DNA from 3 places in the Brevibacillus ruminantium genome. Region 2 is predicted to be linked to each of the others. Evidence: riboswitches for the same ligand, from Rfam matches in the RefSeq annotation. Region 2 holds a riboswitch; each other region holds the start of a gene.
The links. A riboswitch is a leader RNA that binds a small molecule or an ion and turns the genes downstream of it on or off. The one in region 2 is predicted to bind S-adenosylmethionine.
Positions count from the first base shown of each region.

Region 1: another riboswitch for S-adenosylmethionine. It lies ahead of metK (methionine adenosyltransferase); the one in region 2 lies ahead of NDK47_RS02885 (homocysteine synthase).
Region 3: another riboswitch for S-adenosylmethionine. It lies ahead of NDK47_RS10275 (homoserine dehydrogenase); the one in region 2 lies ahead of NDK47_RS02885 (homocysteine synthase).

Region 1 covers NZ_CP098755.1:5,087,707-5,089,972, reverse strand. The annotation lists gene NDK47_RS25080 (S8 family peptidase) at 1-343, shown strand, start outside; gene NDK47_RS25075 (hypothetical protein) at 370-840, shown strand; SAM riboswitch class I at 894-995, shown strand; gene metK (methionine adenosyltransferase) at 1,120-2,266, shown strand, end outside.
Region 2 covers NZ_CP098755.1:552,462-554,727, reverse strand. The annotation lists gene NDK47_RS02895 (cytochrome ubiquinol oxidase subunit I) at 1-318, opposite strand, end outside; gene NDK47_RS02890 (hypothetical protein) at 512-682, opposite strand; SAM riboswitch class I at 838-945, shown strand; gene NDK47_RS02885 (homocysteine synthase) at 1,024-2,266, shown strand, end outside.
Region 3 covers NZ_CP098755.1:2,106,797-2,109,062, forward strand. The annotation lists SAM riboswitch class I at 380-487, shown strand; SAM riboswitch class I at 565-673, shown strand; gene NDK47_RS10275 (homoserine dehydrogenase) at 758-2,083, shown strand; gene glpK (glycerol kinase GlpK) at 2,055-2,266, shown strand, end outside.

The DNA of each region.
Region 1 (2,266 bases), 1.1 Mb from region 2:
TCCGTTTGGGGACCTCACCACCAAACACTGGGCCTACGGAAACCTGTTGACCGCCCACAAGCTTGGGATTATTCAGGGCTACCCCAACGGTACCATTTCGCCTGACCAGTCGATTACGCGGGCAGAAATGGCGCTGATGGTGGCTAGAGCCAATGATCTGTTGCTTTACAAACGCAGCACCTCATCTTTTGCCGATTTGCCGACCAGCCATTGGGCATCCCCGGCAGTCGAAGCGCTGGTAGCGAAAAAGTGGATCAGTGGATACGGACAAATATTTAAACCGCAGGGCAGAGCTACGCGGGCCGAGGTCGTCGTCCTGCTGGCCAAAGCCTATAACTTATAACCCGATGGAAAAGGAGAGGGCAGAAGATGAAAAAAACAACCAAGGGAATCCTTGCCGTAGCGATTATAGGAACAGCGGTCTTTGCCTCGCAAGCGATGGCAGACGGCGTCTCTGGTGTACCCGGTTCTGTCGATGATCCGGTCGTGACCAAAAGCTATGTAGACCAGCGTATTCAACAAGCGCTTGGCGGCGGTGGTGGAGGCGGGGCGAGTGTCTCCACCGGCTTGACCGTCGTCGAGCTGTATCCCGGTCAGACGCTGTATGGCTTTGAGGGGACTGAGTTTATCGTTCGTACGGGGAAAGTACAAGCAGTAGCCGGAGACAAAGGGGATGGCCTGACGGACATCACAGAAGGTGTCGATTTGAGCGGGGGAGCAAAAGTACAGACCAATCACCTGCTCCTGATAGCGCGCTCGGACAATCGCGGTTTGCGCTTGCAGGCCGGGTATGACGGGGTTTCGCACATTATGGTGCGCGGCAAATACGAATTGCGATAAGCCCTTATTGACACCAAGGGTAAAAACGATTATTCTATAAACCGTAATGGATACTCTTATCCAGAGCAGGCGGAGGGACTGGCCCTATGAAGCCCGGCAACCGACTCGAGCGGTGCTAACCAGCAGGACAGAAACCCTGTTCTGGCCGATAAGAGGGTAGGGAACGCAAACACCAAGCACCTTTTCCTCTCATACAGGAAAAGGTTTTTTTGCTTGTGCCTTCATAATAACCTGTTTCGGCACCCACACTATTTGTATGAGGTCAAAGGAGGTATACACATGGCTTTGCAAAAAGGTCGTCGTCTGTTCACTTCTGAATCCGTCACAGAAGGTCACCCGGATAAAATTTGTGACCAGATTTCTGATTCGATCTTGGACGCGATTCTGTCCAAGGATCCAAATGCGCGTGTCGCATGCGAAACTTCTGTAACGACTGGTCTGGTACTTGTGGCCGGTGAAATTACCACGAATACGTATGTGGACATTCAAAAGCTGGTGCGCGAGACGATTCGTGAAATTGGATATGACCGCGCGAAGTTTGGCTTTGACGCTGAGACTTGCGGTGTGTTGACTGCCATTGGAGAGCAATCGGCTGATATTGCCCTAGGGGTAGACCAAGCACTGGAAGCGCGTGAAGGCAAAATGACAGACGAACAAATTGAAGCAATTGGTGCCGGAGACCAGGGTCTGATGTTTGGATTTGCTTGCAACGAGACACCTGAACTGATGCCTTTGCCGATCAGCATGGCTCACCAGCTGGCTCGCCGTTTGACAGAAGTGCGTAAAAATGGCATGCTGAGCTATCTGCGCCCAGACGGAAAAACACAAGTGACGGTAGAATACGATGGGGACAAGCCTGTCCGCATTGATACGATTGTCATCTCGACCCAGCATGCGCCTGAAGTGACGCTGGAACAGATCAAAGCAGACCTGACCGAACATGTCATTAAGCCTGTTGTGCCAACGGAACTGCTGGATGCAGAAACCAAATACTTCATCAACCCGACCGGCCGTTTCGTAATCGGTGGTCCTCAGGGAGACGCCGGCTTGACTGGCCGTAAGATCATTGTCGATACCTATGGCGGTTATGCCCGTCACGGTGGCGGAGCATTTTCTGGCAAGGATCCGACCAAAGTGGACCGCTCTGGTGCTTACGCAGCTCGCTACGTTGCGAAAAATATCGTAGCTGCAGGCCTGGCCGACAAGTGTGAAGTGCAAGTGGCTTACGCGATTGGTGTAGCCCAGCCTGTATCGATCAGCGTGGATACGTTTGGTACTGGTACAGTTTCCGAAGAGCATTTGGTCACTTTGATCCGCAAACATTTTGATCTTCGTCCTGCAGGGATCATCAAGCAACTCGACCTGCGTCGTCCGATCTACAAGCAAACAGCGGCATACGGCCACTTCGGTCGTAATGACCTGAATG
Region 2 (2,266 bases):
AAAGAAAAAAGCAAACGTCTCCAAAAACAGAGGCAGGGCAATGGCCTCACCGGCTACCTTCATAAAGCTTGGCCACAGTAAGCTGAGCTGCAGACCGATACATGTACCGGTCACGACACCGACCGCAACGGTAACGGTAAAGCCTTTTACCCAGCGGCGGGCCATCAGTGTATACATCGGGTCCTTTTTGCGGATTCCCAGCCACTCGGCAATCGAAATGATAATCGGAATACCGACGCCCAATGCCGCGAAGATGATGTGAAATCCCAGCGTCAGCGACGTCAAAATGCGTGCAAGCATGGTATTATCCAGTTCCATCGTTGTCTCCCCTCCCGAAAACAACCTTCTCACAGTGCTTATGTGAATGTGATCACAATCACTTTTATTATATGGCTGATTCCGGCTGCTGGCTGTGAACAACGAAGGACGAATTGGTTACGGAATCAGGTCAAATTGGTTACGGAAATAAGGCAGAAGTTCCTACCGGGCAGTTTCCGTAAGCCCTTATCCTCTATTCTTTTGCTTCCGGAAGTTTGTCCCAGACGACGATGATCAGCGTAGCGATCGGTCCGAGAAACAGCGACAGAAAAAACCAATTCAGCCCGCTGCGGTTCTTCCCTTGGGCCAAGCCTGCGTTAATCAAGGCCAAGGTGCCCCATCCCACAAAACACTCATTTTCCATAAGCGATCTCTTCCTTTCATAAACAATGCGCCTGTAGAAAACGCACAGACAGAAAATCACTGAAATTCCCCTCAGCTTAGTCGGAAATTTGATTGACCTCGGGCGATCGTCCTATTATAATAGCAGATAAGAAACGCTATACGAAAATTTCAAACATTTCATCAAGAGTGGTGGAGGGACAGGCCCAATGAAACCCGGCAACCTGCGTTTTTGATACGCTTGGTGCCAAATCCTGCAGAATCATTGATTCTGAGAGATGAAACCGCGCGGTATGACCGAAGCCTTCCCTCTCAGGAGAAGGCTTTGTTTTTTTATAAAATGGATGAGAGGAAGAGATAGCCATGTCAGAACAAAAACAGTGGAAGCCGGAAACCATTGCCCTGCACGGAGGACAGTATGTTGACCCTGTGACGGGTTCCCGAGCCGTCCCCATCTACCAAACCACCTCTTATGTGTTCCGCGATACGGAGCATGCTGCCAACCTGTTTGCCCTCAAAGAGCTGGGCAATATCTACTCCCGCATCATGAACCCGACACAGGATGTGTTTGAACAGCGCGTCGCGCAGCTTGAGGGCGGTGTCGGAGCCCTGGCAACTTCATCGGGCCAGGCGGCCATCACTTTCTCGATCCTGAACATTGCGGGTGCCGGAGACGAGATCGTTTCTTCCAGCCATTTGTATGGCGGCACTTATAATCTATTTGCTCATACGCTGGGGAAACTGGGCATCAAGGTTCATTTCGTCGATCCCTCCAATCCAGAGAATTTCCGCGCTGCGATCAATGACAAAACAAAAGCGGTGTTCACGGAAACCATCGGGAATCCGCGAATTGATGTGGTTGATCTGGAAGCGATTGCGGCTATCGCTCATGAAAATGGCATTCCGCTGATCGTCGACAATACGTTCGCTACCCCTCTGCTCTGCCGTCCCTTTGAGCATGGCGCTGACATCGTAGTTCACTCCACCACCAAATTTATCGGCGGCCATGGCACGGCAATTGGCGGCATTATCGTCGACTCCGGCAAATTTGACTGGAACAACGGCAAATTCCCCGGACTGACTACGCCAGACCCGAGCTATCACGGCGTTGTCTTTACGGAAGCAGTCGGCCCGCTGGCCTACATCATCAAGGCGCGTGTGCAGCTTCAGCGGGATATCGGGGCGGCAGTTGCTCCGTTCAACTCCTTCTTGTTCTTGCAGGGGCTGGAGACCCTTCATCTGCGGATCGAGCGCCACAGCGAAAACACGCTGGCCGTCGCCCGTTATCTGGAGCAGCATGAAGCCGTCGAGTGGGTCAACTATCCTGGACTGGAAAGCAGCCCGTATTATGAACTGGCGCAAAAGTACCTGCCGAAAGGGGCGGGAGCCATCCTCACCTTTGGCATCCGCGGGGGAGTCGAGGAAGGGAAGAGGCTGATTGAATCCCTCAAGCTGTTCTCCCATCTGGCCAATGTGGGCGATTCCAAGTCCTTGGTGATCCATCCTGCCAGCACCACTCACCAGCAAATGACTGCCGAGGAGCAGCTTGCCGCCGGTGTCACTCCGGGGCTGATCCGCCTCTCTATCGGTACAGAAGCGATCGACG
Region 3 (2,266 bases), 1.6 Mb from region 2:
AAGGCCTTCGCATCAAGTTCCACCTCCTTTCAAAGAAAACAACGGGGGTATACGGTCAGCCTGATGATCTTAGCTAACTATATTCGTCATAGCTGGCGTCCCATGCGCAAGGGAAAAGAAAAAACATAATCAGATTTTTCTGAATATAATATGCAAGAATAGTTCCAACGAAAGTCAGCGGGTTCACCCTTTTTCGCTAGCGGGTTTTGCGATCACTAATTTATCAATCATGAGAATTTTGACGGAAATCTTTATCAAAAAAGAGAATTTTTCACCCTGCTGTTTTCCAGAGGAAGCAAAGCATTGTTGTGAAAGGTCAGAAGAATCAGTTGACGCGGTGACAAGAATTTCTTACAATGTTTTCTACAGGAACATACGAATCTTATCCAGAGTGGCAGAGGGACTGGCCCGATGAAGCCCGGCAACCGTTGCAATATCGCGACAAGGTGCCAATTCCTGCAGGACACGAGGTCCTGACAGATAAGAAGCGGGAGCATCCTCTCTATGAATGCCAACCTTCTTCTTACTGGAGAAGGTTTTTTTATTTTCCAATTTCATACTTCTTTCTTATCCAGAGAGGTGGAGGGACTGGCCCGATGAAGCCCGGCAACCGTTGCGTATTTCGCGACAAGGTGCCAATTCCTGCAGGACGTGATGTCTTGGCAGATAAGAAGGGGTCCCGTTCACGACGAGCCTTCTTCTTATCCGAAGAAGGTTTTTTACTGTACCCAATGACGAGAAAAAAGGAGTGGGCATGATGAGTACGGAGGCAGTAAAAGTGGGCTTGTTAGGTGTCGGAACAGTAGGGGGCGGGGTGCTAAAGACAATTCGCCTGCAGCAGCAAAAGCTGTCGGAACGGTTGGGCCGACCCGTTGAAATCGTCAAGGCGCTTGTACGTGATCCCGGAAAGAAGCGGACTGTGGAGCTCGATCACGATCTGATTACCACCCGGTTTGAAGAAGTCTTGAAATCCGATGTGGATATCGTCGTCGAAGTAATGGGCGGGGTCGAGCCTGCTTATGAATATGTGCGGGCATTGATCGAAAAGGGCTGTCATATCGTGACGGCCAACAAGGAATTGCTCGCGAGGCACGGTACGGAACTGATTCAATTGGCGAATCGCCACCAGGTTCAGCTTGCTTACGAGGCGAGTGTGGCTGGGGGCATCCCGATTCTCGGAGTCCTGCGCCAGTTTTTGCGGACGAATGATATCTCGTCCGTCAGTGGTATCTTAAACGGGACGACCAATTTTATCCTCACCCAGATGGAGCAGGCCAAGCTGCCTTACCATGAAGCATTGAAACAAGCGCAGGAATTGGGCTACGCAGAAGCGGACCCCAGCTCTGACGTGGAAGGCTGGGATGCTTTGTACAAATCCTATATTTTGGCCCAGCTTGTCTTCGGTGAAGCCCTGCCGCTCAATCAGGCACGCAGGAGGGGCATTGATTCCCTGCATCTCGGACAGCTCACACTGGCTCATGAGCTGGGATACCGGATCAAGCTGCTCGCTCAAGCCACGAAGGCGGAAGGAGGCGTTCAGTTGTCGGTCAGCCCCACCCTTTTGCCTCTCGATCATCCTTTGGCACAGGTACAAGGTGCTGATAATGCGGTACAAGTTTCGGGAAATATCGTGGGTGATCTGCTTTTCATGGGGAAAGGAGCGGGAGAGTTGCCAACCGCAAGCGCCGTCGTGGAAGACCTTGCCTATTTGCTTACGCAGCGCTTTTCCCCCCACCCGCTTTGGCGCGAGCGACAAGGAAATCATGGTGTGGGAAAAGAAGGCACATGGAGTTTTGTCTACCTGGAAAGCACGGGCTTGCAGGGGACGCCGGAGCAGATTCTTCATTTTTTGAACCTGGGAGGTGTTTCCATAGCGAAGCAGCGAATACAGTATGACTGGGCAAATGTGCTGCGAATCGGAGTGATTGCCCGTGGCTTTACCGATGAGCATAGAGCAGCCCTGCAGCGTGATTTTGGCATCCAAACAGACGTATTCCCTGTAATCTCCAGGGGAGAAGAGCAGGACATATTGGGTGCAAAAGGGAGAGAGGTCGATGGAAAAGAGATACATTTTGGCTATTGATCAGGGGACGACCAGTTCCAGGGCCATATTATTTGACAAAAGCGGGAGCGTCGCAGGTGCGGCTCAGAAGGAATTTACGCAGCTCTTCCCGCAGCCGGGCTGGGTCGAGCATAATGCCATGGAGATCTGGTCTTCCGTAGTCGGCGTGATCGGGGAGGTGCTCGCCAATCACAATGTCTCCGC